3 regions of the Nonomuraea sp. NPDC049607 genome follow, and region 1 is predicted to be linked to each of the others. Evidence: riboswitches for the same ligand, from Rfam matches in the RefSeq annotation. Region 1 holds a riboswitch; each other region holds the start of a gene.

Region 1 (9,898 bases):
CCAGCGTGTCGGCCACGAGGTCGGCGAGCCCGATCCTGGCCCGCGAGAGCCGCAACGCGCCCGCGTGGATCCGCGACAGCTCGAACAGGTCGTCCACCATGGCCGAGAGCCGTTCGACCTCCAGCTTGATCTGGGCGTGGTAGCGCGTGACCGTCGCGGGGTCGGCCACCACCTCGTCCTCCAGGGCCTCGGCCATGGCCCGCAGGCCGGCGAGCGGCGTGCGCAGGTCGTGGCTCACCCAGGCGACCAGCTCCCGGCGCGCGCCCTCCAGGGCGCGTTCCCGCGCGTACGCCTCCTCAAGGGTGCCGGCGATCTCCTGGAGCTCGGCCGGCAAGCCCTGCGGCGCCCTGAACGGCACCTCCCGCACGGCCGCCACCAGCCGCCTGCTCTCGCCCACCACCCGCCTGGCCAGCACGAACGCCACCCCGAGCCCCACCAGGCCGCCCACAGCGACGACGCTGAGCACGAAGTCCTTGACCGCGCCCTCGATGATCATCTTCATGGTGATCGCGACCACGCCCGCCAGCGTCGCCGCCACGGCGACCACCACGACGACGGCCAGCATCACCCCGATCGACCTGGTCCGCAGCCGTCCCATCGCCCACACGCCGGCCGCCGCGACCAGCAGCCCCAGCACCGCCGAGACGGCCACCACCATGGGCAGCTCGCTCACGGACACCACGACCTCCGGGCACGTCTCCAGCAGACACGGCTCGGCGGGTGTCACCGCGCGATCTCCAGTGGCTCGTACCGGTATCCGACGCCCCAGACCGTGACGATCCGCCGCGGCTGCGTCGGGTCCGCCTCGATCTTCTCCCGTAACCGCCGCACGTGCACGGTCACGGTCGAGGAGTCGCCGAACGACCAGCCCCACACCTGGTCGAGCAGCGCCGACCGGCTGAACGCCTGCCGCGGGTTGCGCATGAGGTAGGCCAGCAGGTCGAACTCCCTGGCCGTCAGCAGCACCCGATGGCCGCCCAGCAGCACCTCGTGGGCCCCGACGTCGACGACGAGATCGCCGTCGCGCAGCACGCCGGTCCCGGCCGTGACGGACGCCCCCCGCGCCCGGCGCAGCACCGACTGGACGCGCAACGCCAGTTCCCGCGGGCTGAACGGCTTCGTCACGTAGTCGTCGGCCCCGGTCTCCAGGCCGACCACCCGGTCGATCTCCTCGCCGAGCGCGGTCAGCATGATCACCGGGACCGGCCACCGCTCCCTGAGCTTCCTGCACACCTGGAGGCCGTCGATCCTGGGCAGCATCAGGTCGAGCACCATGAGGTCGGGCGGATCGGCCAGCGCCCTGCGCAACGCCTCGGCGCCGTCGCCCACGCACTCGACCTCGTGCCCGTCGCGCTCCAGATAGCGCGCCACGACCTCGGACACGGTCGGATCGTCGTCGACCACCAGGATGCGGGTGTTCACCGTCTCACCGTACGGCTGAGCCCCACGTAGGGGACATGTACGTCACAGGTTCGTAAGCCTCGCGGATCATCCTCGGAGGACGTACGGTGGCCTCATGAGTAGAGTCGTCATGCTCGTTTTAGGGGCCATCCTCGGTCTCTTCGTGCTGTTCACCTTCGTTCTGCCCCTGCTGGCAGGTCTGTTCAAGCTCGTCCTGATCGTCGGTGTGGTCGCACTGATCGTCTTCATCGCGGTCACCATCGTCGGTAAGTCCCGTTCGTCACAGTGACGTCGTTCCTGTTCGATCCGTGGCTGGTGGGGATCACCATGATGGCGATCCTCCTGCTGGCCACGTGGGCAGCCACGTTGCTGCCCGCACTCGGCGGTGAGCACTCCGGCTTCCCGCTGACCTACGCGCGCCGCACGGCCTTCCAGCGGCTGCGCGATCCCGACGCGGCCGGACGCCCGCGTCCACGAGCGCCTTAGCCGAGCCCCGCTTCCGGTCAAGCGGGGCTCATCACACGTGAGCCCTGATCCGTCGTCATGTCTGAAGGGCTCATGATCGATTCACTTGTCACGTTCGTCATCGGCGTGTCCGGGGGTCACGCCGCGCTCGCCATCGTGCTGTTCACCCTCGCCGTACGCCTGGTCCTGCTGCCGCTCAACGTCCGCCAGGCGCGTACCAACCGGGTCAAGCAGCGGCTCGCGCCGGAGCTGCGGGAGCTGCAGAAGCGTCACGGACGCGATCCCGAGCGGTTGTCCAAGGAGCTGACCGCGCTGTACGCCCGGGAAGGCACGTCGCCGTTCGCGGGGATCTTGCCGATGCTGGCGCAATTGCCGTTCATGTGGCTGATGTTCAGGGTGGCCACGCATCCGACCGCGCTGGCCGGGCACACGCTGTTCGGAGCTCCGCTGGGGCAGCAGATCGCCGGCGTGGTGGCCAATTTCGGTCTGATCAGTTGGCCGGTTTCGGTCTTCGTCGTCGTGATCGCGGGGCTCGTGCTGCTGGCATGGCTGTCGGCACGCTCGATCAAGGTCTCGGAGGACCAGCCGGAGCTGCTGCGGAAGGTCATGCCGCTGCTTCCGTACGGCTCGGCGCTGGCCGCGCTCGTACTCCCCCTGGCGGGCGGCCTGTACCTCCTGGTCTCCACGGCTTGGGCCGTCACCGAACGGGCCGTGCTCGCGGCCAGGGCCGCCTAACCGGCCTCCTTCAGGGCCGCGACCTGCCCGTTCACCGACGCGCCGTTGGGTGCGGGCAGGATGGCCCACACGGTCGTCGTGTCCCCGTCGTGACGAACCCCCCAGCTCTCAGCCACGTATTCGACGATTCCCAGCCCCCGGCCCCCGAGCGAAGACAGGGTCGGGCGGCCCGCCCGCGGCTCTGTCGCCGCACCCCCGTCGCTCACCGCCACCTCGATGTGATCGTCGCTACGCATCCAGGCGACCCTCACCATGCCTGAAGGCAGCGGATGCGCGTGCCGCAGCGCGTTGCTCAGCAACTCGCTCACCACCAGCACGGCATCGTCGATCGCGGCGGTGTAGACCCCACAATCCTGCAGGTCAGTGCTCAGACGCTGGCGGGCGACGGCGACGCTGGACGGCGCGTACGGCAGCAGCACCACGCTTGACACACCCACCTCCCCGTTCCCTGTGCCCCCCGCGGGAACACTCCCCGGTACGACCGAAATGCCCCGTTAGCCAATCGCAGAAACCGCATCTCGATCACAGCTTGTACACATTGGACGATAGATCAGCTCAACTGTGACCACCTCGTTACCGCATCGGTGTGTCGGATCGGATAGTGGAAGCGCGCCTCAGCACCAACCGCATCCTCGTACCCCCTCCGGACCTCGGTTGAGCACTCACTTCTCCCCCCTGCGCCCTGGCCAGACTGCGCACGATATAGAGCCCGAGCCCCACTCCACCAAAGCGCCTCCGGTCCCCGCTGTCCACCTGGACGAAGCGCTCAAAGATCCGTTCGCGGTCAGGCGGTGAGATTCCGACCCCCTCGTCATCCACCACTACGACCACGTCGTCGCCCTCGGACCAAGCTTCAACACAGATCAATCCACCCATTGGGGAATATTTAAACGCGTTCTCCAGCAATTGCCCCAAAACGATGTCGGTTGCCAGGGCGTCGCCCAGCACCGGGGGCAATCCGTCCGGGATGCGGACCTCGACGCGGTGGCGGTCGGACAACACGGGAAGGCCGAGCGTGGCCGCGTGGATGCGGGCGGCGAGGTCGAACGCCTCGATCCGCACCGCCAGCTCGTCCGCGCCCGCCCTGGCCCCCAGCAGGAGATGGTCCATGAGCTGACCCAGCGAGCCGGCCCGCTCGGCGATCGTGTGCACGGCCGAGCGCCGTTCGGAGTCGCTCATCTTGTCCCAGCGCGCGTCGAGCGTGCTGGCGAACCCCCGCACGATCGTGATCGGCGTACGCAGCTCGTGGCTGGTCGTGGCCAGGAAGAGGTCCTTGGCCTCCTCCAGCTCCTTGGCCTGGGTGACGTCGCGGAAGTCGATGACGACCTCGCCGGTCTCCTCGATCTTCGCGCTCACCACGTCCAGCCACCGGCCGTTCTCCATCTGGAACGTCAGCTTCTCCCCGGGGCTGGGCAGCGGGAACGGCGGCGGCCCGCCGATCACGACGTCGGCCGGGAAGGCGGTCAGCTCGGCCGCGGCGGGGTTCCAGCGCACGACCCGGCCGGCGTCGTCCAGCACGGCGATGCCGTCGGCGCTGGCGTCGAACACGGCCCGCTCGTGCGCCCGCTGCCGTACCGCCTCCTGGTAGGCCACCGCGTTGCCGACCGCGATGCCGGCGTGCCCGGCCAGCAGTTCGAGGAGCTCCAGCTCCAGGTGCCCGGGGGCGGCCCCGGCGAACAGCGCGTAGAGGGCGCCGTAGGGGCGTCCGCCGACCGCGGCCAGGCCGAGCGCGATCGTGTGCAGCCCGTTGAGCCTGGCCCACACCAGGTCGTCGAGCCCGTGGGACTCCAGCATCACGGTCTTGCCCGTGCGTAAGAGCTTGTCCACCAGGCTCGTCCGCAGGCCGGTGGTGGTGCCCCTGAGCGTCTCCGGCAGCCGGTATGTGCTGACCAGCCGCAGCCGCTCCCCCTCGATCAGCACGAAGCCGCCCGCGTCCGCGCCCGTCAGCTCGGTCAGGCTGGCCGAGATCCGGTCGAGCACGGCCGGCAGCTCCAGCTCGGAGTTGATGTCGCCGACCACGTCGGTGAGCCGGCGCACCAGCCTGGCCCGGCGTTCCATGCGCAGCCCGGCCACCTCGTCGGCCCGGGCGGGATGGTGGACGCAGACGTAGCCGACCACGGAGTTGCCCAGGCGCAGGGCGTTGATGTCCACCCGCAGGTCGAGCGCGCCGCCGTCCTTGTGGACGCGCTTGGTGCGCAACGACACCTGCCCCCCGGTCCGTACGCGCTCCAGCACCGCGTTGTGCTCGGCGGTCAGCTCGTCGGGGACGATCGGCGCCCGGCGCCCCAGCATCTCGGCGGCCGTCCAGCCGAACAGCTGCTCGGCCGCCGCGTTCCAGACCAGCACGCTCTGGTCGCGGTCGAGCGCCACCACGGCGTTGGGGGAACCGGCGAGCACAGCGCGAGCGATCTCCTCGTCACTGCCGACCCATGTGTCCCCCACACCTCCATAGTGCACGTGGCGTGGTGGGTCTGACGGGCGATCCGTCCGATACGCTGCGCTCACGAAGATTCCGGTGGCTGAAACGGGTGAGAGGCATGTCGAGCAGCGACCTCGATGCCCTGCTGAGAGTGACCTCCAACACCTACAAGGGCGAGGGCCCGCCGCACATCGCGTTCGGCACCTACGACGGCGCCGTGGGCAGGCTGGTCCTGGCGGTCACCGGGAAAGGCATCGCGGCCTGCAGTTTCGAGTCCGAGAACGTCGTGTACGAGCGGGTGGCCAAGGAGGTCGGCACGTTCATCGGGCCCGACGCCCGCCGTCTCGACCCGGTGCGCCGGGAGCTCGACGCGTACTTCTCCGGGCGGCTGCGCACGTTCGCCACGCCGGTCGACCTCGCGCTGGCCACGCCGTTCGCCCGTAGCGTGCTGCAGAAGACCATGGCCGTCCCCTACGGCACGACCACGACGTACGAGGAGATCGGCGCGAGCATCGGACGGCCGCGCGCGCTGCGCGCGGTCGGCAACGCGGTCGGCGCCAACCCCGTCTGCGTGATCGTGCCCTCCCATCGGGTGGTCCGTGAGGACGGCGAGCTCGGCGACTACGCCGGAGGCGTGGCCGCCAAGCAGCACCTGCTCAACGTCGAGCGCCGCGTCTCAACGGCCCGCTGACCGGCGCAGGCCCCTGGTGAGCCCACCGGTCAGCCCACCGGTCAGCCCACCGGTCAGCCCACCGATCAGCAGGGTCACCAGGGCGGCGACGAGCGCGCCGCCGAGCGCGCCGTTCATCCACGTCTCCCGTGTGAAGCCGACCGCGTCGCGGGCGGCCGCCCAGAAGTCGTCCCAGCCGGCGACGGTGGGCGTCGAGGTGGTGAACCAGTAGGCGGCGAAGCCGAGCGCCCACGGCAGCAGCATCAGCCAGCGCGAAGGCGCGTCCTCGGCGGTGTTCCAGCGGGCGGCGCCGCCGAGCACGAAGTAGTCGACGGCCAGCACCGCGAACATCGGCACGAACACCGCGCCGATCACGCCGAGGAACGCGCCGTAGGAGGTGACGTCCACGACCAGGGCGATCGCGGTGGTGAGCACGCCGATCGCGGTGGAGACGACCCGCCGGTCGACCTTCGGCATGAGGTTCTGGAGCGAGACGGTGGTGGAGTAGACGTTGGCGAAGGACTGGTCGGTCTCGCGCAGCACCAGGATGCCGAAGAACAGCGCGCCCAGCGGCGCCACGACGAACGGCTGGAACACGACCATGCCGTCGGCCTGGACCGCCTGGGCGCCCGCGATGGCCACCGCGTACACGCCGAGGGCCAGGCAGGCCACCTGGGCGACGGTGTAGCCGCCGACGACGCCGGTGAAGGCGGCCCGGCTGGAGCGCGAGTGCCTGGCGAAGTCGGCGGCCATCGGCACCCACGACACCGACAGGGCGATCACGTAGTCGACGGCCGGGGCGAAGGCCGTCCACGACCCGCCCGTGTACGTCGGCGCCTCGCCCAGGAACGACACGGTGAACCAGATCAGCGACACGATCACGCCGATGGTCACGTACCGGCGCAGCAGCCTGATCGACCCGAGCGGCCAGACGGCCAGCGCGGTGGTCAGCACGCCCGCCACCACGACCCACATTTGGTACGGGACGTCCCCGAAGATGGCGTTCGCGGCCTTGGCGATCACCCAGAGCTCGAAGGCCCCCCAGCCGAGCATCTGCACGATGTTCAGCACGGACGGGACGTACGACATCTTCGCCCCGAACAGCCCGCGCAGCAGCACCATCGCCGGCCGCCCGGTCTGCGTGCCGGGAATGGCCGACAGGCCCACCATGGCGGTGCCGATGAGGCTGCCGACCACGGCGGCCGTGAGCGCGGCCACGAGGCTGAGCGGCGCGCCGCCCAGCGGGTCGATCAGGATGAGCGCCCCGGAGAAACCGAGGAGGCTGACGCCGAGGTTGGCCCAGAGCGCGCCCTGGTCGAGGACGCCGAGGGTCTTGGGGGGCGCGCCGTCAAGGGTCAGCGGTACTTCGTCGACGACATGCGTCATCGCACACTCCCTACGCCGGCATTACCCGGACAGGTTCAGGCGGTCGGCAGCGGCTGTGTTGCTGCCCTCTCAGCCCGGCACCCCGAGCTCCCGCGACTATGCAGTTGGCGCCCTCATCATGCCTCAATGGCGGCAGAACCGCCACAGTGGGGCATTCAGGCCACGAACGGCTGCTGTCCGGTCTCGCTGACCATCGGACGGCGGGCGAACTCCCACGACTGCATGCCGCCGCCCACGTTGACGGCGTCGCGCCCGAGCTGGTTGAGCCACGCCGTGACCTGCATCGACCGGCCGCCCACCCGGCACACCACGTAGACGGTGCGGTCGGCGGGCACCTCCTCGACGCGGCCCTGGATCTGCGACATGGGGATGTGCACGGCCTCGGGGGCGTGGCCGGCGAGCCATTCGTCCTGTTCGCGGACGTCGAGCAGGTAGGCGTCGTCGGGAACGGCGGTGGCCTCGATCTCTGGAACGGTCATGCTTCCATCATCCCGCGCCCGGGACCCTACTTGAGCAGGCGCGACATCCGCCGGTCGGCCAGCGGCCTGCCGCCCGTCTGGCAGGTCGGGCAGTACTGGAGCGAGGAGTCGGCGAACGACACCTCGCGGATCGTGTCGCCGCACACGTCGCACGGCTGGCCCGCCCGGTTGTGCACGCGCAGCCCGGACTTCTTCTCCGCCTTGAGGTCCTTGGCCGCCAGCCCGTGCGCCCGCTCGACGGCGTCGTGCAACGTCGTCACGATGGCCTCGTGCAGGTCGGCGATCTGCGCGTCGGTCAGCGTCGCCGCGATCTTGAACGGCGACATCCTGGCGGCGTGCAGTACCTCGTCGGAGTAGGCGTTGCCGATGCCGGCGATCACCTTCTGGTCGCGCAGCAGGCCCTTGATCTGGGCACGGTTGCCGCCCACGATGCGCTTGAGCGCCTCGACGGTGAAGGCGTCGTCGAGCGGGTCGGGGCCCAGGGCGGCGACGCCCGGGACGTCCTCCGGCTTGTCGGTGACGTAGACGGCCAGCCGCTTCTGCGTGCCGGCCTCGGTCAGCTCGAACCCGGGGGCCAGGCCGTCGTCGTCGGGCGCCAGCCGTACGCGTACGGCCAGCGGCCCCTTGCCCGGCCGCACCGGCCGCGCGCCGGACAGGTCGTCACGCCAGCGCAGCCAGCCGGCGCGGGCCAGGTGGATGATCAGGTGCAGGCCGTCGCAGTCGAGGTCGAGGAACTTGCCGTGCCTCGACACGCCCGTGACGGTGAGCCCGCCGAGCGCGGTGACCGGCGGGTCGAACGTCTTGAGCGCCTGGAAGGCGACGACGTCCACGCCCGCGATCGAACGGCCGACCGCCCGCTCGCGCAGGAAGTGGGTGAGCGACTCCACTTCGGGAAGTTCCGGCATGCCACCAGGGTATGGCGCGCGCCGGGCCGTCACGCGACTACGGCACGTCCCAGAAGGCGAGTTCGTGGGCCATGCCCTCGGCGAACAGCGCCTCCGCCCGTACGGGGTCGGGGTCGGCCTCGTCGATCATCTGCCCGATCCGTACGGTCAGCGCCGCGAAACCGGGATCGGCGTACGTGTCCACCCAGGCCCGGTAACGCGGCTCGGCGGGCGGGTTCTCCGCAAGGATCTTCCCAAGACTCGAATATCCCCACATGCACGGATAAAGCGCGGCCAGCCCCTCCCCATAAGACCCCGCCGCCTCCAACAGGAACGCCGTGTACGCCACACACGCCGGCCCCTTCACCGCGTTGTCCAGGTCGGCCCCGAACTCCGCCGACAACGACCGATGCAGGCGCAACTCGTCGTGGTACGTCGCGTGCGCCAGATCCACCAGGTCCCCCAGATGCCCGTCCGGCGCCTGCCAGGCCAGCCTGGAGAACACCCGCACGTAGTCGAGCAGGTACAGGTAGTCCTGCTCCAGCCAGGACCGGAAGACCGGCTCCGGCAGGTCGCCACGCCCGATCCCGGCCACCGTGGGATGGTCGAGCTGCGCCTGGAGCAGCGGACGTCCGATCGCGTGAAGTTTTTCCGAGATGCTCATGCTGGGAGGTTAGTGTCGAGGCATGACCGTGACGATCGCCGAAGAACTCCTCCTGCTCGCCTACAGCGAGGAGGAAGGCAGGCAGCTCATCGGGGGCATCCAGCTCGACCCCGCGCTCGGCGGCGCGATCCTCGCCGAGCTGGCCGCCGCGGGCCGCGTGGAACTGGCCGACGACAAGGTGACGGTCAAGGACCCGGCCCCGCTGGGCGACGAGGAGCTCGACGCCGCCCTCGCACGCATGGCCGAGGACGGCAAGGCCAGGAAGCCCGCGTGGTGGGTGCAGCGGTTGCAGTCGGGCAAGCTGCGCTGGCGGCTGCTCACCAGGCTCGCCGAGTCGGGCGTGCTGGCCGAGGAGCGCAGGAAGGTCCTGGGGATCTTCCCGACCACCCGCTGGCCGGAGTCCGACCCTCAGGTGGAGGCCGACGTGCGCGAACGCGTGACGGCCGTCCTCGCCGGCGCCGAGCCCGACCAGCGCACGGCCACCCTGATCGCGATCATGTACGCGGCGAAGCTCGACCTCAAGGCGTTCCCCGGCGCCGACCGCGGGCGCGTCAAGGAGATCGCCGAGGGCGAGTGGGCCGGCCAGGCGGTCGCCAAGACGATCAGCGCCATCACGGCGGCCGTCATCCTCACCACCACCACCGCCGCGACCGTCGCCGCCACGAGCTGATCCGCAGTCCTGTGAGGCGCGCCGGGAGCGCGCCTCAGGGGACGGGTCAGCCCGCGTCCACGATCTCCTTCGGCACCGGCTTGTCGGCCTTCAGGGCGTCGAAGAGGGCCAGCGCCTTGAGCCGG
Region 2 (9,898 bases), on a different contig from region 1:
CCGGCTCCAGCGCACGCCCTCCCCCTTCGGCAATCGCATGGGCGACCACACGACCTCGTGGCAGGGGGTCGTGGACTCGGTACGCGCCTCGCTGTACGGCCTGACCGTCAAGGAGGCGGCCACGGCGCTGCTGTCGATGCAGGCCGCGGCGCAGGCCCAGGTGAGCGACCCGGACGGCACGGCACGCGACCTGCTGATGCGCCTGGAGGCGGTCGACGCCGACGACGCGACCAGCCGGGTCGGGCCTCTGGAGAACTCTGCCCGCCTGGTCGCCGAGCAGTGCGCCCTGGCCCTGAGCGAGAAGAACGAGAGCAAGGCGGCCCAGGCGCTGGCCACGGCGGTGGCCCAGCATCTGAACTTCCTGAACCACCTGCCGTTCAGCACGGTCCCGCCCGCCTCGGCCAGGGGCTCGACGGGGTCGGGTGAGGGCACGTACCGGGGGGCTCTGCTGGCGTACGAGGTCAAGGCGGCGAAGCTGGCCGCCGAGAAGGGCACGGGCGCCCCCAAACCCCGCCAGTCCGAGCAGAACGAGATGAGGACGGCTCTGTGGAAGATGTTCGCGTTCGACGCGTCGATGCGCGAGTCGTACGTCGAGTACGCGCTCAACCCGCAGTCCTACGGGGACGTGGCCAAGCAGTACGCCGAGCTCCAGTCGATCAACACCGAGCTGGACAAGGCGCTGACGGCGGTCGCCACCAACAAGGACCGGGTCACGGCGTTGCAGGGCATCCCGGCCCTCCTCGACCGGATCGAGGACGTGCAGAAGGCACCCGGGATCTACCAGGGCATGCACCGCGCGGCCGGCGCGCTCAGGGCCAAGGCGGAGGACGCGCGCACCCGGCTCCAGCAGCCGCACACCGCGCGCCGGGCGGAGAGCGCCAAGGAGGCGATCTCGTCGGCCAGGAACGCCCGCATCCTCGCCGAGGCCGGCCAGGTCGCCACGGACCTGAAGAAGATCGGCGACGGCGCGCCGGAGTACGCGGTCGTCGTCCTGTCCGACCTCTTGGACAGGCACCTGCGGGTGATGGCCGCCGCCTACCCGCACGCGGTGACCGCGGCCGGGCTGCCCGAGCCGGTGGACGGCAAGCTCGGCCGGGCGGCCGCGGAGATGATGGTCAAGCAGTTCGAGGGCGCGCTGCGCAAGGAGTACCCGGAGCTGTTCCCCAAGAGGGCGGTCCCGGACGCGCTCCCGCCGCTGATCGAGAGCATCACGGCGCGGCTGGCCGACCAGCCGCCGATCACCGTCGAGCCGAAGCGCACCACCTGGGCGTCGGAGGCCGCCGACACGAACCTGGTGGTGGACTTCGACTCGTCGCTGAAGGAGTCCCTGGTCATCAACGGGCGCGCGCCCGCCCCGCCGGGCGTCGCCGGGATGGGCTGCCACACCACCGCCTGGGCGATCGAGACACAGCACGCCAACCACCTCGTCTCGGACGCCACCACCGGCCCCCAGGCGGTCAGGGCGCTGAAGGAGGCCGTGCGCAAGGACCTCCAGTCGCGGATCATGGAGCTGGCCGCGCTGCTGCCCGTCGAACAGATCGAGGGACGCCAGCTCGCGAGCATGTTCGACGAGGCCGCCGCGGTGCTGAACGCCTCCGACGCGCCCACGGCCGCGATGGCCTACCTGTCGTTCCGCAACCTCATGCCGTTCGCGACGGTCAACGAGGGCGACCGCGGCGGCCACGCGGAGAAGAAGGACGGCGGGGTGGACATCACGTTCGACCGGACGGCGATGAAGCTGGCCGCCGACCACAAGCAGGAGGAACTGGTCAAGAACGCGAAGTCGGTCGCGGACAAGCTGCTGGCCGAGCGCGACCTGCTCGCCGCCGACCTGGACCGCTGGGAGGACGACGACACGCTGTCCACCGCCGTCGAGACCGTCCGCACCCAGCTCAAGGAGCAGGCCGACTTCCTCAAGCGCGCCAAGAGCGGCGAACTGGCCACGTACGCCAAGGAGGCCAGGACGAAGGTCTTCGACACCAGGCTGATCGAGCACAAACGGGTGTGGAAGGAGGTTCAGGACTTCAGAAAGGGCTGACCTGGGCAAGCCGTGACGTTACCGATACCCCGCCGGGGGAAGACCGCCGGACATGTCAGACACACCACCACCGCAGAGCCAGCCGTACCCGGGCCGTACGGGCGACATGTCCCCCGAGCCGCGCGACGAGATGCGCGGCTACGAGGGCAGGAACCTGCTGGCGGGCAAGAGGACGCTGATCACCGGTGGTGACTCGGGCATCGGCCGGGCGGTGGCGGTCGCGTTCGCCAAGGAGGGCGCGGACGTCGCCATCGCCTACCTCGACGAGCACGACGACGCCAACCACACCCGCGGCCTGGTCGAGCGGGAGGGGCGGCGCTGCGTCCTACTGCCCGGCGACCTGGCCGACCGCGACCACTGCGTGGCGGTCGTGGAGCAGGCCGTCGCCGAGCTCGGCGGCCTCGACGTGCTGGTCAACAACGTGGCCTACCAGGCGCCGGTGGACTCCCTGGAGGAGCTCCCGGACGAGCAGTGGGAGCACACGTTCGCGGTCAACATCCACAGCTACTACCGCGTCACCAAGGCCGCGCTGCCGCACCTGCGGGAGGGCTGCGCGATCGTGAACACCTCCTCGATCAACGGCCTGCGCGGCAACAGGAATCTGATCGACTACGCCGCGACGAAGGGCGCGATCAACGCCTTCACCTACTCCATGGCCCAGAATCTGGTCGAACGCGGCATCAGGATCAACGCCGTCGCCCCCGGCCCGGTCTGGACGCCGCTGATCCCGGCCACGATGCCGGAGGAGAAGGTGGAGACGTTCGGCGCGCAGGTGCCCATGAAGCGGGCCGCCGACCCCGACGAGATCGCCCCTTCGTACGTGTTCTTCGCCGCCGACCGGCTGTCCTCGTACTACACGGGTGAGGTGCTGGCCCCGATCGGCGGCGAGACGCTGCCCGGCTGACCGCAGCGGGCTACAGGTAGATCGTGCCGCCCTTCCGGGTGAACTCGGCCGCCTTGTCGGCCATGCCCGCCCGTACCTCGTGGCTGAGCTTCATCGAGCAGAACTTCGGGCCGCACATCGAGCAGAAGTGCGCGGTCTTGGCGGGCGCGGCGGGCAGGGTCTCGTCGTGGAAGGCGCGGGCGGTGTCCGGGTCGAGCGACAGGTCGAACTGGTCCTCCCAGCGGAACTCGAACCGGGCGTCCGAGAGCGCGTCGTCCCACGCCTGGGCCTGCGGGTGGCCCTTGGCCAGGTCCGCCGCGTGCGCCGCGATCTTGTACGTGATCACGCCGGTCTTGACGTCGTCCCGGTTCGGCAGGCCCAGGTGCTCCTTGGGGGTGACGTAGCAGAGCATGGCGGTGCCGTACCAGGCGATCATGGCGGCGCCGATGCCCGAGGTGATGTGGTCGTAGCCGGGTGCGATGTCGGTGACGAGCGGGCCGAGGGTGTAGAACGGCACGTCGTCGCAGAGCTCGCGCTGCAGGTCGACGTTCTCCTTGATCTTGTGCATGGGCACGTGGCCGGGGCCCTCGATCATCACCTGCACGTCGTGCGCGTGCGCGACCTTGGTCAGCTCGCCCAGGGTGCGCAGCTCGGCGAACTGGGCCTCGTCGTTGGCGTCCGCGATCGACCCCGGGCGCAGGCCGTCGCCCAGCGAGAACGTCACGTCGTAGCGGGCCAGCAGGGCGCACATCTCGTCGAAGTGCTCGTACAGGAAGCTCTCGCGGTGGTGGGCCAGGCACCAGGCGGCCATGATCGCACCGCCCCGCGAGACGATCCCGGTCCTGCGGCGGACGGTCAGCGGCACGTGCGCCAGCCGCACGCCCGCGTGCACCGTCACGTAGTCGACGCCCTGCTCGCACTGCTCGATCAGGGTGTCGCGGTAGACCTCCCACGACAGCGCCTCCGGACGCCCGCCCACCTTCTCCAGCGCCTGATAGATCGGCACGGTCCCGACCGGTACGGGCGAGCTGCGGATGATCTGCTCGCGGGTCTCGTGGATGTTCGGCCCGGTGGACAGGTCCATGACCGTGTCGGCGCCCCAGCGGGTGGCCCAGGTCATCTTCTCGACCTCCTCCTCGATCGAGGAGGTGACGGCTGAGTTGCCGATGTTGGCGTTGATCTTGACCAGGAAGTTCCTGCCGATGGCCATCGGCTCGGACTCGGGATGGTTGACGTTGGCGGGGATGACCGCCCGGCCGGCCGCGACCTCCTGCCGTACGAACTCGGGCGCCATGCCCTCCCGGACGGCCACGAACTCCATCTCCTTGGTGACCACCCCGCGCCGCGCGGCGCCGAGCTGGGTGACCGGGGACCCCCACGCCGAGCGGTCGGTACGCGACGGCCCTGAGGTGTCGTAGAGCCGCACCGACGTGCCGTTCGACAGCCTGACCTCGCGCATGGGCACCTGGAGGTCACCGATGTGGATCTTGGAAAAGCGCGCGTCGCTCATCGCGCAAACTCCCTTCGCCGGCATTATCCGGAGCAGGTTCTGGCGGTCGGCGGCTGGCAGCCGTCCTCTCAGCCCGGTCCACACCGGGCTCCCGCGTTGGTCACCGCGATCATAACCTCGCGCGTGGCAGGATCAAGGGGATGTCTGATCCCATTGCGCACACGACCGCCACCTACGACGTCATCGCGAACCAGTTCGACGAGCGGTTCGCCGCCCCTCTTCCTTCGTTCGCGGCCTTCCGCGAACGGTTCGCCTCATCCCTTCCCGCCGGAGCCACGGTCGCCGACCTGGGGTGCGGTCCCGGGCGCGAGTCGGCCTGGTTCACCGGACGCGGCCTGTCCACCGTGGGCGTGGACCTGTCGATCGGGATGGCCGCTCTCGCCGCCGGGCGAGGCGTTCCCACCGTCCTGGGCGATCTGCGGCACCCGCCGCTGGCGCCCGCGTCCCTGGACGGCATCTGGTCGGCCGCGGCCCTCGTGCACGTGCCGTCCGAGCAGACCGAGTCGACGTTGCGCGCCTGGCACGCGACACTGCGCCCCGGCGGGGTGCTCGCGCTGACCACCGCCCTGGGCGACAGCGAGGGGTGGGAGCCGGTGCCCTACCGGACCGAGTACGAGCGCTGGTTCGTCCATCGCGACGCCGGCGACCTGCTCACGGCGCTGGACTCGGCCGGGTTCGCGGTCGCCTGGCACGAGTCGAGCGTGACCCACCGCACCTGGTTCAGCGTGCTGGCGACAGCGCGTAGCTCTCCCCTGCCCTAGTCTCCAGGTCGAGCGCGAACCCGGGGCCGCGCAGCCGGGCGGTCCCGCCGCGCGCCGACGTCAGCCTGACCTCGGCCGGCACGCCGTCCGTCCAGGTCACCCCCACCGTGAAGCCGCCGCGGGCGCGCAGCCCGTCGAAGGAGCCCGCGCGCCAGGCGGACGGCAGCGCGGGCAGCAGCTCGACGACGCCGGCGTGGCTCTGGAGCAGCATCTCGGCCACCCCTGCGGTCGAGCCGAGGTTCCCGTCGATCTGGAACGGCGGATGCGTGTCCCACAGGTTCGGCAGCGTGCTGGACCGCAATTGCCCGCTCAGCATGCTCAGCGCGCGGTCGCCGTCCTTGAGCCGGGCCCAGAAGTTGACCTTCCAGGCCATGCTCCAGCCCGTGCCTCCGTCGCCGCGGGCTTCGAGGGTCGTGCGCGCCGCCGCCAAGTGCTCGGGAGCGGTGAGCTGCGTGCCGGGGTGCAGGGCGTAGAGCTGGGAGACGTGCCGGTGCCGGTCGGCGGGGTCGTCGAGGTCGGCCTTCCATTCCTGGAGCTGCCCCCAGGAGCCGACGCGCAGCCCGGGATCGAGCCGGTCGGCCGCCGCGCGCAGCCGTCCGGCGAACTCGGCGTCCACGCCGAGCGTCCGCGCGGCCTCGGCCGTGCAGGCGAACAGGTCCCGGACGATCTGCTGCGGCATGGCCGCGCCCGCGGTGAAGTCGCCGTGCTCGGGCGAGTAGGCGGGCGAGACGACCAGGCTGCTGTCGCGCACGTCGGGACGCAGGTTGGCCAGCCAGAACTCGGCGGCCTCGCGCATCGCCGGGTAGGCGTGCCCGCGCAGGTAACCCTCGTCGCCGTCGAACAGGTAACGCTCGTAGAGCTGGCGCACCAGCCAGCCGGCCGCGTCCGGCATCCAGAACGACGTGGGCCAGTCGTGCACCCCCGTGAACCCGAACGGGTTGGTGTTGGAGTGCACCACCCACCCCTCGGTGCCGAAGATCGACCTGGCGGTCTCGCGTCCGGGCGCGCGCAGCCCCGCCACGAACTCCTGGTACGGCACCGCCGTCTCGGCCAGGTTCGCCGGCTCGGCGGCCCAGTAGTTCATCTGGAGGTTGATGTTGGTGTGGTAGTCGGACTCCCAGGGCGGCGAGTTGGACGCGTTCCACACCCCCTGGAGGTTGGCCGGCAGTGAGCCGGGGCGGGAGGAGGCGATCAGCAGGTACCGGCCGTACTGGAAGTACAGCGTCTCCAGCGCCTTGTCGGACGGGCTCGCGACCCCTCCGTAGCCGGCCAGCAGGCGGTCGGTCGGCAGGTCGGGCATGATCTGGCCAAGGTCCAGGCGGACCCGGCCGAACAGCGCCCGGTGGTCGGCCTCGTGCTCGGCCCGCAGCTCCCCGTACGGCCGGCGCGCCGCCGCGTCCACGGCCGCCGTGACCCGCGCCGCCGGGTCCGGGCCCCGGTAACCGGGATGGACGGGCGCGTGGTCGGTGCCCGCCGAGAACACGAACACCGCGCTGTCGGCGCCGGTCACGACGACGCGGCCGCCCTCGTCCGTACGGGTGCCGCCCTCGGTCAGCACCTGGACCTGGCCCTCGTACACCAGGCCGTTGTCGGCCAGCACGCCCCGGACGCGCAGCCGTCCCGCCTCGGCGGTCACTTCCTCCCCGCCTGGGTGCGCTGTGCCGAACCGTAACGTGAACCCCACCCGCCCCGGGCGTGCCGCCGTCAGCCGTCCGACGATGACCTTCGCCGGGTACGAGGCGAAATATTCCCTGGTGAGCACCACGCCGTCGGCGTCCTCGTACGTCACGGCGGCCACCGCCGTCTCCAGGTCGAGCGTGCGCCGGTAGCCGCCCGAGAAACCACCGGTCACGTCGAGCAGCAGCTCACCGAAGTTCTGGTACGCCCCGAACCCGGGGATGTGCCCCACAGTGCTGTAGGACGGGTTTCCGAGGATTCCGGCCACTTCCTCCGGCGCGGCCGAACCCCGCTCGTCGATCAGCCGGCGCACGGCGTCCAGCGCGCCGGGCCGCTCCTCGGGCCAGTTCCCCGACGCGCCGGGCTCCGCGCTGCCCGGACCGCCGGTCCACAACGACTTCTCGTTGAGCTGGACGCGTTCCGTCCCGAGGGTCCCGAACACGCACGCGCCGAGCGCTCCGTTGCCGATCGGAAGGACGTGTCCTTCCCAGTCGGGGGCGGGCTCGTCGTACCGGAGCGTCAGCATGGTGATCAGCCTAAGGTTTGACGATCGCCCCTGGCGGTACGGACCCCCTCAGGGGAACTATGATGAAGATCGCCGCTGTGGCCGCGATCGTGGCTCTGACCACGATCGGACCGGCTGCCGCCTCTGGGGACGGCATCGAGCAGCAGGAAGTGAGCAAGCAGCAGTACCGGATCCTGACCGCCCAGTGCCGCTACGCCGACACGCAGGCCCTGCGCACCAAGTGCAGGCAGGCGGTCCAGGAGAACTACCGCATCGGCCGGCGCAACCGTTCACTCGACTGCCGGACGTACTCCGGCGTGACGGTCTGCGGCGAACTACTCCTCAGCAGGACCGAGCGCGCGTGCATCGACGAGTCCACCAGACAGGGCTTGGCGTACCGCCGCGCCGAAGTGGAATGTTACGTGGCCTGACCATGATCGTCGCAGGTGTCGACGGCTCGCCGACCGGACTGCTGTCCGTCGACTGGGCCGCCAAGGAGGCAGTGCTGCGCGGGGTGTCGCTGACCGTGGCCCACGTGGTGCCCGACTGGGTCTGCCACCCGATCTCCGGCCGGTACGCGGAGGTGGGCAAGTGGATGCGCGACGGCGCCAAGGAAGTGCTCGCGGCCGCCGAGCGGCACGCCCGCGAGCAGGGCGCCGACGTGACCACGGAACTCGTGCCCGGCGATCCCCGCGCCGCGCTCATCAAGACCGCCGAGCAGGCCGAACTGCTCGTCGTCGGCAGTCGTGGCCTGGGCGGCGTCCGTGGGCTGCTGCTCGGCTCGGTCGCCCACGGGGTGGCCGCGCACGCCCACACGGACGTCGTCCTGGTCCGCGACCCGCCCGCCGTTCCGCGCGGGGAACTGGTGGTCGGTGTGGACCGCTCCGAGGGGAGCCTGCGCGCGCTGAAGTTCGCCTTCGCCGAGGCCGAGCTGCGCGGCGCCCGCCTGCGCGCGGTGGAGGCCTGGGCCTGGCCGCGCGCTTCGGGCTTCGACCCCGCCGATCCTGAGGCCGAACGCGAGACCCGCGAGGCCCTGCGGACGTTCCTCGCCATACCCCGGCAGTGCCATCCCGGCGTGGAGGTGATCGAGGACGTCGTGCACGGCCATCCCGTCGAGGTGCTGCGCGAGGCGGCGTCCGGGGCCGACCTGCTGGTCGTCGGCAGCCGGGGGCACGGCACGCTGAAGGGCATGCTCATCGGCTCGGTCAGCCAGGGCATGCTGCACCACGGGCCCTGCCCGCTCGCGATCGTGAAAGTCACATCGGTGTAGGGGACGTTCCCGCAGGTCGCCGCCTTCCGTTCGGACGGCCGCCTTCCCCGTCTCCCCCCGCCCGCTCCTACCATCTGCGCAGGCCACGCGACGGGAGTGGACATGCGCAGGATCAGCGCCTTACTGACGGCGATGCTGGCACTGGCCGGCGCGGTGCTCGTCCTCACCACGTCGCCCACGACGGTGACAACGAGGGTCACGGCGGCTACCTGGCCACCAACATCGCGAACCAGGGCCTGCTGCCCGGCTGGCTCCCGGCCACCAGGCCCGACATCGTCGTCATGCACCTCGGCACCAACGACGTGTGGAGCAACATCGCCCCCGCGACGATCCTGGGCGCGTTCACCACCCTGGTGAACCAGATGCGGGCGAGCAACCCCGACATGAAGATCCTCGTCGCCAAGATCATCCCGATGAACCCGGCCACCTGCGCCGACTGCGCAACGCGTCGTGGCCTTCGACAACGCCGTCCCCGCCTGGGCCGCCGCCACCACCACCGCCCAGTCCCCCGTCACGGTGGTGGACCAGTGGACGGGCTTCAGCACGGGCACCGACACCTACGACGGCGTGCACCCGAATGCCTCCGGCGACCAGAAGATGTCCGACGCCTGGTAGCCGGCCCTGACCGCCGCCCTCTCCGGGCCTTCCTCCCCCACCCCACCTCGGGGAGCGGTGACTGCGCGGCGGCCTACCGGATCACCGGCCAGTGGCAGGGCGGTTTCCAGGGCGAGGTGACCGTCACGAACACCGGCGCCTCCCCGGTGACCGGCTGGGACGTCGGCTGGACGTTCGCCGACGGTCAGGCGGTCAGCCGGCTGTGGGGTGGGCGGCTCACGCAGACGGGCTCGTCCGTGCAGGTCAGGAACGAGACCTGGAACGGCGCCCTCGCCCCCGGCGCCACGACCACCTTCGGCTTCCTCTCCTCCTGGACCACCACCAACACCCCACCAACCGCCACCTGCGCCCGCGCTTGAGGCCCGGTTGGTTGCCGGTACCCACACGCGGTCTTTGTCGGCGGGCGGTACCCCCGCAGGGGCTCAGTTGGCGGCCGGCACCGGCGCCGCCACGATGGTGGCCACGCGCGGCGCGGCCAGCCGGACGTAGTCGTCGGTGGCCAGCACCAGCGACCGGTCGAGCCGCGCGGCGTTGAAGTAGATCTCCGGCAGCTCCAGCAGCGAAGGATCGACCACCAGCTCAAGACGAGGGTCGAAGCTGAACGGCAACACCGTCCCGCTGACGCTCCCCGCCAGCTCC
Region 3 (9,898 bases), on a different contig from region 1:
GGAGACGTTCCCAGGAGAGCGGCCCCGACCGGCGGGAGGACCCGGCGCGAGCCGAGCCCTCCGAGGGATCTGAGGGGGATCCTACGCGGCGAACTTCCGGCGGGCCCCTACGGGGTCGTCGGCGAGGACGCCTCCGCGTAGCGGCGGCGCGGGATCCTGCCCGCCTGCCGCGCCTGGCGCCCCGCCGCCACGGCCGCCCTCATCGCCGAGGCCATGAGCTCGGGCCGCTGCGCGCGGGTCACCGCCGTGGCCAGCAGCACCGCGTCGCAGCCCAGCTCCATGGCCAGGGCGGCGTCGCTGGCCGTGCCGATGCCCGCGTCGAGGATCACCGGAACCGCGGCGGCCTCCACGATGAGCTCGATGTTGTGCGGGTTCCTGATGCCGAGGCCCGACCCGATCGGCGCGCCCAGGGGCATCACGGCCGCGCAGCCAACCTGCTCCAGCCGCCGCGCCAGCGCCGGGTCGTCGCCGATGTACGGCAGCACCACGAACCCGTCGGCCACCAGCCGCTCGGCCGCGTCGAACGTCTCGATCGGGTCGGGCAGCAGCGTGCGCTCGTCGGAGATGACCTCTAGCTTGACCCAGTTCGTCCCCAGGGCCTCGCGGGCCAGCCGGGCCGTCAGGACGGCCTCGCCCGCGGTGAAGCAGCCCGCGGTGTTGGGCAGCACCTTGATGTCGCGGCGGCGCAGCACGTCGAGGACCGAGCCGCGGGCGCCGGGGTCGAGCCGCCGCATGGCCACCGTGGTCAGCTCGGTGCCCGAGGCGGCCAGCGCCTGGTCGAGCACCTCCAGGGAGGGCGCGCCGCCGGTGCCCATGATGAGCCGGGAGGAGAACTTCTCCCCGGCGATGATCAGCTCATCCACCCTGCACCGCCGTCAGCACCTCGACGCGGTCGCGGTCGCCGAGCGCCGTCGTCTCCCACGAGCTGCGCGTCACCACCTCGTCGTTCACGGCCACCGCGACCCCGGTGGTGGCGGTGGTCAGCGTCCGTACGGCCTGGGCCACGGTGGTGCCGTCGGCCACCTCGTGCGCGGCGCCGTTGATCGTCACAATCATGAAATATCCCGAAATCTCGCGGGCGAGCACAGCGCGGCCAGCTCGCCCTCCTCACCCGTCAGAATCCCCACACCCGGCAACGACCCCGCCCCGCGTGACGCCACCCCTGAGGACGCGGCCGCCCCTGAAGACGCCGCCCCTGAGGACGCGGGCCCACCTGGAGACGCTGTCCCTCGGGACGCTGCCGCCCCTGAAGACGCCGCCCCTGAGGGCGTTGGCCCCTTGGGGGCTGCCCCTGAGGGCGGCGTCACCGTGGTGGGGGTCGCAGGGGACGGCGTCGCCCCGGCAGGTGTCGTGAGGGTTGCTGTGACCAGGGCCGCCGTGAGGGGGGCCAGCAGGACCCCGCCCCGGTGGTGGCCGGTCGCCAGCACCAGCCCGGGAGCCTCGCCCGGCCCGATGATCGGCAGGTTGTCGGGGGTGCCCGGCCGCAGCCCGGCGACCACGTCGGCGACCTCCAGCTCGGTGACGCCCGGCACCAGCTCCCTGGCGTCCCGCAGCAGCTCGTAGAGCCCGCCGGCGGTCACCCGGGTGTCGAACCCCAGCTCCTCCTGCGTGGCCCCGAGCACCAGCTCGCCGTCGCCCCTGGGGACGAGGTAGACGGGGGCGCCGTGCACCATCCCGCGTACGCACCGCCCGAGCAGCGGCTGCGGCGAGCGCAACCGCATGATCTGTCCCTTGATCGGCCGTACCGGCACGCCGGCCAGCTCTCCGCTCCACGCCCCGGCGGCCAGCACCACGCGATCGGCCGCGATCTCCCGCACGGCGGCGCCAGGCTGACCCGGGTCGGGTTCGAGGCGCACACCGATCACGGCACCCGCCGCGGCCCCGGTGCCAACGCCGCTCCCAGTGTCGCCGTCGCGCAGCAGCCCGGTCGCCCGCGCCCGCACCAGGGGCACGCCCAGCCGGTCGAGCGCGGCCAGCAGCGCCGCCGTGACGCGGCGCGGGTCGACCCAGGCGTCGCCGGGGGCCAGCAGCCCGCCGCGCACCGACGGGGCCAGCATGGGCTCCAGGCGGCGGCACTCGCGCCCGGTCAGCCGCTCCACCCGGAGCCCCAGCTTGTCCATGAACGCCGCCAGGTCGTCGAGCGCCGCGAGGTCGTCGGCCCCGAAGGCGACGTCGAGCGTGCCGTCGGCGCGCAGGTCGAGTCCCCGGCGCGCGGCCTCCATCGACCCCGCCTCCCCGGCCACCCGCCCGAACCCGCCGCCGAACCCCGAGCCGGTCTCACTGCCGAACCCCGCGCCGGTCCCCGAGCCGGTCTCACTGCCGAACCCCGCGCCGAAGCCCGAGCCGGTGCCACCGCCGAACCCCGCGCCGAAGCCCGAGCCGGTCCCACCGGCGGGCCCTGTGGCGAAGCCCGCGGCGGACCCGTCGTCCAGCCCCGCGTCGGCGGCCAGCTCGGCCGCGAAGGACGGCCACCGGCTCAGCGACGCGGCCCCCAGCCGCAGCAGCGGCTCCTCGGTGTAGGCGACCTCGCTGACGGGGGCGAGCATCCCGGCCGCCGCGTAGGAGGCCCCGCGGCCCGGGGCCGGGTCGACCACCGTGACGGGCGACCCCGCACGGGCCAGCCGCCAGGCGATCGACAACCCGACGACCCCGCCGCCCACGATCACATTCATCCGCGCTCCCTTCGCCGGCATGATCCGGATCAGGTGTCTTGCGGTCGAAGGCCCGTTCAAGCCTTCCTCTCAGCCCGGTGACGGCCGGACTCCCGCGCGTCTTGCCCTCCCAGCCTACGGCCTCGGTGCGACGCGCCGGCACGGCCCCCGTTATGGTCATGAACGTGAACCATGTCGTAGTGGTGGGAGCGGGCCTGGCCGGGCTGCGGAGCGCCGAGGCGCTGCGCGGGCGCGGCTTCACCGGACGGATCACGCTGATCGGCCAGGAGCGCCATCGGCCCTACGACCGCCCGCCTCTGTCCAAGGCCGTCCTGTCGGGCGCCGCCGACTCCAGCTTCCTGGAGGCCGACCTCGATGCGCTGGAGATCGACTTCTGGCCCGGCGTCACCGCCAAGGCTCTTCGCCGGGGCGTCCTGGAGACGACCGAGGGCGAGCTCGGCCATGACGGCCTGGTGATCGCCACCGGCGCCGAGCCGATCACCGTGCCCGGCGACGGCCCCCAGCACGTCCTGCGCACCCTCGACGACGCCCACGAGCTGCGCGCCGGGCTGGTGGCCGGGGCGCACGTCGCGATCATCGGCGCGGGCTGGATCGGCGCCGAGGTCGCCACCGCCGCCCGCAAGGCCGGTTGCACGGTGACCGTGATCGAGGCCGGCCCCACCCCGCTGGCCAACGCCGTGGGCCCGGAGATCGGCGCCCGCACCCTGCACTGGTACGACGGCATCGACCTGCGCCTGAACACCATGGTCGACGAGGTGGACGAGGGCGGCGTACGGCTGGTGGGCGGCGAGTTCGTCCAGGCCCACGTGGTCGTCACCGGCATCGGCGTGCGGCCCGCCATCGAATGGCTGGCCGGTTCCGACATCGACCTGCACAACGGCGTCGTCACCGACGAGCACCTGCGCACGTCCATGCCGGGTGTGGTCGCGGCCGGCGACTGCGCCGCCTGGTGGTCGCGCCGCTACGGCACCCGGCTCCGCGTCGAGCACTGGGACACCGCGCTCGGCTCGCCCGAGGTCGCCGCCGCGACCCTGCTGGGCGAGGAGGCCGTCTACGATCCGGCGCCCTACTTCTGGTCCGAGCAGTTCGGTCACATGGTCCAGTACATCGGCCACCATCCCTCCGGCGACCGCCTGGTCTACCGGGGCGAGCCCGAGGGCAAGTGGTCGGCCGTCTGGCTGACCTCGGGCGACACCCTCGCCGCTGTGCTCGCCGTCGACCGGCCCCGGGACTACGTGCAGGGCCGTAGGATCATCGAAGGCGGTCACCGCCTCGACACAGAACGCCTGGTAGATCCAGAGGTCCCCCTACGGGATTGTGTTGTTTGAGCAAGGACGGCATGTGGTAGTTGTGGTTTCGTGACGCTTTCTGTTGCACAGATCGACCGGGAGACCGACCAGCTCGTCGACGAGTGGCTCACTCTCCCCGAAGTGGCCTCACGCCTCGACCTTTCGATCGGGCGGGCCAAGCAACTCCTCAAGGACCACAAGCTGCTCGGCGTACGCCGCGGCGGCGGCGGGCCGCAGGTGCCCGCGGTGTTCCTCGACGGGAAGGACGTGATGAAGGGCCTGCCCGGCACACTGACCGTGTTGCTCGACGCCGGCTACGACGACGTGGAGTCGCTGCGCTGGCTCTTCACCCCAGACGAGTCCCTGCCGGGGTCGCCCATCGAGGCGATCAAGGCCGGCCGTCACACGGAGGTCAAGCGGCGTGCCCAGGCCCTCGGTTTCTGAGGCCCGCCTCTATCTCTGCACCGACGGCCGCCGCGACCGCGACGACCTGGCAGAGTTCCTCGATGCGGTGCTGGCCGGCGGCGTGGACATCATCCAGCTGCGGGAGAAGGGCCTGGAGGCACGCGAAGAACTCGCGCTCCTGGAAGTCTTCCGCGACGCCTGCGACCGGCACGGCAAGCTGCTGGCCGTCAACGACCGGGCGGACATCGCCTACGCCGCCCGGCCCGACGTGCTCCACCTGGGGCAGGACGACCTTCCCGTGACGGTCGCGCGAGAGATACTCGGCGACGACATCGTCATCGGCCGGTCCACCCACTCCATCGCCGAGGCGTCCGCCGCGGCCGTGGAGGAGGGCGTCGACTACTTCTGCTGCGGCCCGATCTGGCCCACGCCGACCAAGCCGGGCCGCCACGCGCCCGGCCCGGCGCTGCTGCGGCACGCCGCGTCGCTGGGGTCGGCCTCGGACCCGGAATCGCCGCGGCCGTGGTTCGGGATCGGCGGCATCGACCTCGCCAACCTCGACGAGGTCATGTCGTACGGCGTGAGCCGCGTGGTGGTCGTACGCGCGATCACCGACGCGGAGGACCCGGGGGCGGCGGCGGCCGAGTTCGCCAAGCGCCTGAGCCCCTGAACCGACCGGGCGCCCGTCCTCGACGGGCGCCCCAGGCCAGGTGCCCGGCCAGAGTGCCGGGGTCAGGTCTTGCGGGACGTCGCGGCGATGGCCAGCTCGGTCAGCGCCGTGCGCGCCTCGGCGGTGACGGGCGCCTCGTCGAGCGCGGTCAGGGCGTCGGCGAGATAGCCGGCGATCAGGTCTTCGCACTCCCGCAGCGCGCCGGTGTCCGTGATGATCTCGCGCAGGGTGGTCACCCCGTCCTCGTCGAGCGCGGGGTCGCCGAGCAGCCTGCGCACCGTCGCGGCCGACTCCGGCGTGGCCGCGGCCAGGGTACGGGCCACCAGCATCGTGCGCTTGCCCTCCCGCAGGTCGTCGCCGGCCGGCTTGCCGGTCTGGGCCGGGTCGCCGAACACGCCGAGGATGTCGTCCCTGAGCTGGAAGGCGATGCCGACGCGGCGGCCGTAGCCGGTGCACAGCTCGTCCATCCACGGCTCCAGGGCGGCGGCGGCGAGCACCAGGCCGAGCCGGAGCGGCTGCTCCACCGAGTACTTGCCGCTCTTGAACAGCGCCACCCGCAGCGCCGACTCGAAGGTGTTCTCGCCGTGGGCCTGCTCCAGCAGGTCGAGGTACTGGCCGCACATCAGCTCGGTGCGCATGTGGTCGTGGACGGGCTGGGCGGCGGCCAGCGACGCCGGCGGCAGGCCGCTGGTGCGCCACATCTCGCCCGACCACACCAGCAGCAGGTTGCCCAGCAGGATCGCGGCGCCCTCGCCGAACTGGTCGGCCGAGCCGTGCCAGCCCTCCTTCTCGTGCAGGGTCTGGAAGCGGCGGTGGGCGGCCGGCATGCCCCTGCGCAGGTCGCTCTTGTCCATCACGTCGTCGTGCACGAGCGCGCTGGCCTGCAACAGCTCCAGCGACGCGGCGGCGGTGAAGATCTCGGGCACGTCGGTGCCGCCCGCGCCGCGCCAGCCCCAGTAGCAGAACGCGGGACGCAGGCGCTTGCCGCCGGCCAGCAGGTCGCCCGCGGCGGTGCGCAGCGGTTCGAGTTCGGCGTCGCCCGAGGCGGGCAGTTGCCGTTCGACGAACTCCCCCAAGGCGCGCTCCACCTGGGTGCGCAGGGCGTCCATGCTCGCGGCGTCAGTGGTCATGCCTTGAGACTAGTGGGCGCGGACTCGGGTTCGGGTCCCCGGTCTAGGGGCGGTCGACCCGGACACCGGCCTGTACGCTTGGTGCATGGCGCTTGGTCGACCCTCCGTCCTGCCCGATCGTGTCCCCACCGTCCGCGAGCTGCTCGCCACCGGTGGCCGGTCGTTCTCCTTCGAGTTCTTCCCCCCGAAGACCGACGAGGGCGAGCGGCAGCTCTGGAAGGCGATCAGGGAGCTGGAGTCGCTGCGGCCCACGTTCGTCTCGGTGACCTACGGCGCCGGCGGCTCGACCCGCGACCGCACGGTCGACATCGTCGAGCGCCTGGCCCACGACACCACGCTCACCCCTGTGGCGCACTTCACGGCGGTCAACCACTCGCTGCGTGAGCTGCGTCACCTGGTCGGCCGCTTCGCCGACGCGGGCGTGCGCAACATCCTGGCCGTGCGCGGCGATCCGCCCGGCGACCCGACCGCCGAGTGGGTGCGCCACCCCGAGGGCGTGCTCTACGCCGAGGAGCTGGTGCGGCTCATCCGGCAGGCGGGTGAGTTCTGCGTGGGCGTGGCGGCGTTCCCGTACAAGCATCCGCGATCGCCGTCCGTCGAGTCCGACACCGACTACTTCGTGCGCAAGTGCCGCGCGGGCGCCGACTACGCGATCACCCAGATGTTCTTCCAGGCCGACGACTACCTGCGGCTGCGCGACCGGGTGGCGGCCCAGGGCTGTGACACGCCGATCATCCCGTGCATCATGCCGGTCACCCAGATGAGCACGATCGCGCGTTCGGAGCAGCTGTCGGGGGCGCCGTTCCCGTCCGACGTGGCGGCCCGCTTCGAGGCGGTCGCCGACGACCCGGCCGCGGTGCGGGCGCTGGGCATCGAGCACGGCGCGGAGCTGTGCCAGCGGCTGCTCGACGAGGGCGCGCCCGGGATCCACTTCATCACGTTCAACCGGTCCAGCGCGTCGCGCGAGGTGTTCCAGCGCCTGACGCCGGTCGCCGCCACCGCCTGACCCCGTACAAACGCCCCGTACAAAGCGGTGCCCGTCACCCGCCCGCAGGGGGACCGGGCGGGTGACGAGCAAGGGGTGGTATCCGGTAGGTAACGTGTCCGTCACTTTCTGTCACCAAGATGCCCGGCGGCATGCTCAGGCAAACCCGTCAAGCCCAGGGCTTTACCCGCGGTGACGTGCGACGCGTTCAGTCGAGGGGGAGTGGGCGGCCCACGATGGCGTACTCCTCGTGGCCGCCGGGGAAGACGAAGCGGGTCAGCAGGTCGGTGAAGCCCAGGCCGGCGTAGAGGTGGCGGGCGGCCGTGGGGCGGTCGTGGGTGGACAGCACGGCCGAGCGTTCGGGGCGGCCGGCGCACAGGGTCCTGATCATGGCCCGGCCGATGCCCTTGCCCTGGTGATCGGGGTGCACGTGGATCTCGGCCAGCTCGAACGCGTGGCCCATCCAGGCGTGCGCGGCCTCCTCGCCGGCCTCGTCGGCCAGCGCCCTGCTCACCACGTCGTGCCACCACTGGCCGGTCGCGCCGCGGAATCCGTAGGCGAAGCCGACGATCCGGGGGCGTTCCGTGCCGGTCGGGTCCCGCAGCTCTGCGAAATAGCACTGGAAATGGGGATATGTCCCGTGATTTCGCATGATGGTCTTGCGGCCGGAGATCTGCTCGGGGGGCGGGTTCATCGCCGCCGTGTAGATGTCGATCACCGTGTCCAGGCGCTCGGTGAACTCGGCCGGGCCCGCCCCGCGAAACTCGATCACCCGTCGCACATTACTCGACGTCGACCGCGGTGCCCCCGGTGATCGTCACCAGCTCCTCGAACGTCGTCGGGAAGACCGTCAGCGGGTGGCCGCCGGCCGCCCACACCACGTCGTGCTTGCTCAGCCAGTTGTCCACGAGGGTGCGGACCGGGGCCGGATGGCCGACCGGGGCCACGCCGCCGATCGGCTGACCGGTCGCGGCCCGGACGAACTCCGGCGTGGCCCGGCGCACCCGGGCGACGCCCGCCGTACGGGCGATGAGCTCGACGTCCACCCGGTGGGCGCCGCTGGTCAGGACCAGCAGCGGCGCGCCGCCGGCGTCGAAGATCAGGCTGTTGGCGATCGCCCCCACCTCGCAGCCGAGCTGGGCGGCCGCGGTCGCCGCGGTCGGCGCCTTCTCGGGCAGGACGACGATCTCCCCGGCGGCCCCCACCGCGCGCAGGGCGGCCTCCACGACGACGGCGTTCGCCGGCAACTTCTCAGACATGAGGACACTCTAAACAGGTTGACCGCCTTATTACCTGTTCGTGGTGGGTGGTGTAGGGTCCATCGATCCGGAGTGTTCGTGACAAAAGAGGTGGTACCGGTGGGGGCTCGACGGCTGCCCGGAGTGGCTGCTCTTCTGACGGCTGGGGCCGTCGTACTCACGGGCTGCGCGCAGACGGTCACACCCGCCGCGCCGACCGGCCTGATCGGTACGGCGAGCACCCCCGGCACCGCGGGGGCCAAGGCGGGCCCGGCGGCGGCATCCGTCACCGCACCCGTCACGGCGCCCGTATCGGCGCCGCGCAAGACGCTGAAACTGGGCGCCAAGGGCGAGTCCGTCACCTGGCTGCAGCGGCGGCTGACCGCCCTGGGCTACCTGCCCGGCAAGGCCGACGGCAGTTACGGCGGCACCACCCTCGCCGCCGTCTGGGCCTTCCAGAAGGTCAACGGCATCACCCCGACCAGCACGATCGCCCGCAGGACGTGGGAGGCGCTGGAACGGCCGAAGAGCCCGAAGGTCCTGGTGGCCAACGGCAAGCCGACCCGCGCAGAGGTCAACCTGACCAAGCAGATCATGGTCCTGTACGTCGGCGGCCAGGTACGGCTCATCACCCACGTCTCCTCCGGCAGCGGCGTCCCGTACTGCGAGACGACCGCCTGGCAGGGCAAGGAGCAGCGCTTCTGCGGCTCGGCCCGGACGCCGACCGGCGACTACCGCACGACCTGGCGCGCCGGCGGCTGGCACAAGTCCTACCTGGGGCAGCTCTACAACCCGATCTTCTTCAACGGCGGCATCGCCTTCCACGGCGCGCTGTCGGTGCCGCTCTCCCCGGCCTCGCACGGCTGCGTGCGCATGCCGATGAACGTGGCCGAGGTGCTGCCCGGACTGCTCGGCAAGGGCGTTCCGGTGCACGTGAGAGGTGCGTTCAGGCGCGCATAACGTCCGCATAACCGGATCCGGTGACGGCCGGGTTATCCGCCTCTTGCTGGACTTCCCCCGACTTCTAGGGGGATTCCATGGCGACGACGTCCATAGTTCGTGTTCCGGCCCCTGCTCCGCACGTGCGGCGCGGGGGCCGGTCGCTTCTGCGGTGGGCATTGGCGATCGGGTGGGTGGCGCAGGTCGTGCTGCGGCTGTGGTTGTACCGGCAGCACACCGGGCCCGTGGCCAACCCGGACGAGACCGGGTACCTGCTCGCCGCCCGGTGGCTGACCGGCGGGCCCGGGGCGGATCTGACCGGGTTCACCTTCTACCAGGGGGGTTATCCGCTGCTGCTGGCGCCGGTGTTCTGGGTCACGCGTGACCCGGTGGTGGCGTACCGGCTGGTGGTCGTGGTGGGGTCGATGGTGGCGGCGGGGGCGTTCCCGCTGGCGTACCTGCTGCTGCGGCGCCTGGGGGCGGGCCGTCGGGCGGCGATGGCCGCGGCGTTCGCGGGCGGGCTGTCGCCGTCGCTGCTGCTGTTCTCGGGGCTGGCGCTGGCCGACGCGA

What was found. Region 1 has a riboswitch for thiamine pyrophosphate ahead of AB0J97_RS02010 (cytosine permease). Riboswitches for the same ligand answer to the same signal wherever they lie in the genome.
Region 2: it holds a riboswitch for thiamine pyrophosphate, as region 1 does, so the genes downstream of both, thiC (phosphomethylpyrimidine synthase ThiC) here and AB0J97_RS02010 (cytosine permease) in region 1, are expected to answer to the same signal.
Region 3: it holds a riboswitch for thiamine pyrophosphate, as region 1 does, so the genes downstream of both, AB0J97_RS21495 (FAD-dependent oxidoreductase) here and AB0J97_RS02010 (cytosine permease) in region 1, are expected to answer to the same signal.

What each region holds. Positions count from the first base shown of each region.
Region 1 is NZ_JBFAOV010000001.1:389,954-399,851, forward strand. Features, by position in the region: gene AB0J97_RS01970 (HAMP domain-containing sensor histidine kinase) at 1-727, opposite strand, end outside; gene AB0J97_RS01975 (response regulator transcription factor) at 724-1,422, opposite strand; gene AB0J97_RS01980 (hypothetical protein) at 1,517-1,690, shown strand; gene AB0J97_RS01985 (DUF6412 domain-containing protein) at 1,687-1,887, shown strand; gene AB0J97_RS01990 (YidC/Oxa1 family membrane protein insertase) at 1,960-2,601, shown strand; gene AB0J97_RS01995 (ATP-binding protein) at 2,598-3,023, opposite strand; gene AB0J97_RS02000 (PAS domain-containing sensor histidine kinase) at 3,175-5,043, opposite strand; gene AB0J97_RS02005 (methylated-DNA--[protein]-cysteine S-methyltransferase) at 5,139-5,711, shown strand; gene AB0J97_RS02010 (cytosine permease) at 5,697-7,076, opposite strand; TPP riboswitch at 7,067-7,180, opposite strand; gene AB0J97_RS02015 (rhodanese-like domain-containing protein) at 7,232-7,555, opposite strand; gene AB0J97_RS02020 (DNA-formamidopyrimidine glycosylase family protein) at 7,582-8,460, opposite strand; gene AB0J97_RS02025 (TenA family protein) at 8,498-9,103, opposite strand; gene AB0J97_RS02030 (GPP34 family phosphoprotein) at 9,126-9,773, shown strand; gene AB0J97_RS02035 (LCP family protein) at 9,820-9,898, opposite strand, start outside.
Region 2 is NZ_JBFAOV010000007.1:273,868-283,765, forward strand. Features, by position in the region: gene AB0J97_RS17150 (hypothetical protein) at 1-2,038, shown strand, start outside; gene AB0J97_RS17155 (SDR family oxidoreductase) at 2,091-2,942, shown strand; gene thiC (phosphomethylpyrimidine synthase ThiC) at 2,953-4,431, opposite strand; TPP riboswitch at 4,424-4,536, opposite strand; gene AB0J97_RS17165 (class I SAM-dependent methyltransferase) at 4,572-5,192, shown strand; gene AB0J97_RS17170 (glycoside hydrolase family 95 protein) at 5,152-7,395, opposite strand; gene AB0J97_RS17175 (hypothetical protein) at 7,458-7,805, shown strand; gene AB0J97_RS17180 (universal stress protein) at 7,808-8,644, shown strand; partial or broken gene AB0J97_RS17185 (GDSL-type esterase/lipase family protein) at 8,719-9,051, shown strand; gene AB0J97_RS17190 (hypothetical protein) at 9,095-9,259, shown strand; partial or broken gene AB0J97_RS17195 (cellulose binding domain-containing protein) at 9,334-9,618, shown strand; gene AB0J97_RS17200 (YbaK/prolyl-tRNA synthetase associated domain-containing protein) at 9,682-9,898, opposite strand, start outside.
Region 3 is NZ_JBFAOV010000010.1:122,540-132,437, reverse strand. Features, by position in the region: gene AB0J97_RS21505 (thiazole synthase) at 108-863, opposite strand; gene thiS (sulfur carrier protein ThiS) at 856-1,056, opposite strand; gene AB0J97_RS21495 (FAD-dependent oxidoreductase) at 1,053-2,672, opposite strand; TPP riboswitch at 2,662-2,778, opposite strand; gene AB0J97_RS21490 (FAD-dependent oxidoreductase) at 2,831-4,000, shown strand; gene AB0J97_RS21485 (Rv2175c family DNA-binding protein) at 4,031-4,405, shown strand; gene thiE (thiamine phosphate synthase) at 4,383-5,036, shown strand; gene AB0J97_RS21475 (polyprenyl synthetase family protein) at 5,099-6,166, opposite strand; gene metF (methylenetetrahydrofolate reductase [NAD(P)H]) at 6,252-7,172, shown strand; gene AB0J97_RS21465 (GNAT family N-acetyltransferase) at 7,360-7,923, opposite strand; gene AB0J97_RS21460 (YbaK/EbsC family protein) at 7,934-8,410, opposite strand; gene AB0J97_RS21455 (L,D-transpeptidase family protein) at 8,510-9,349, shown strand; gene AB0J97_RS21450 (hypothetical protein) at 9,508-9,898, shown strand, end outside.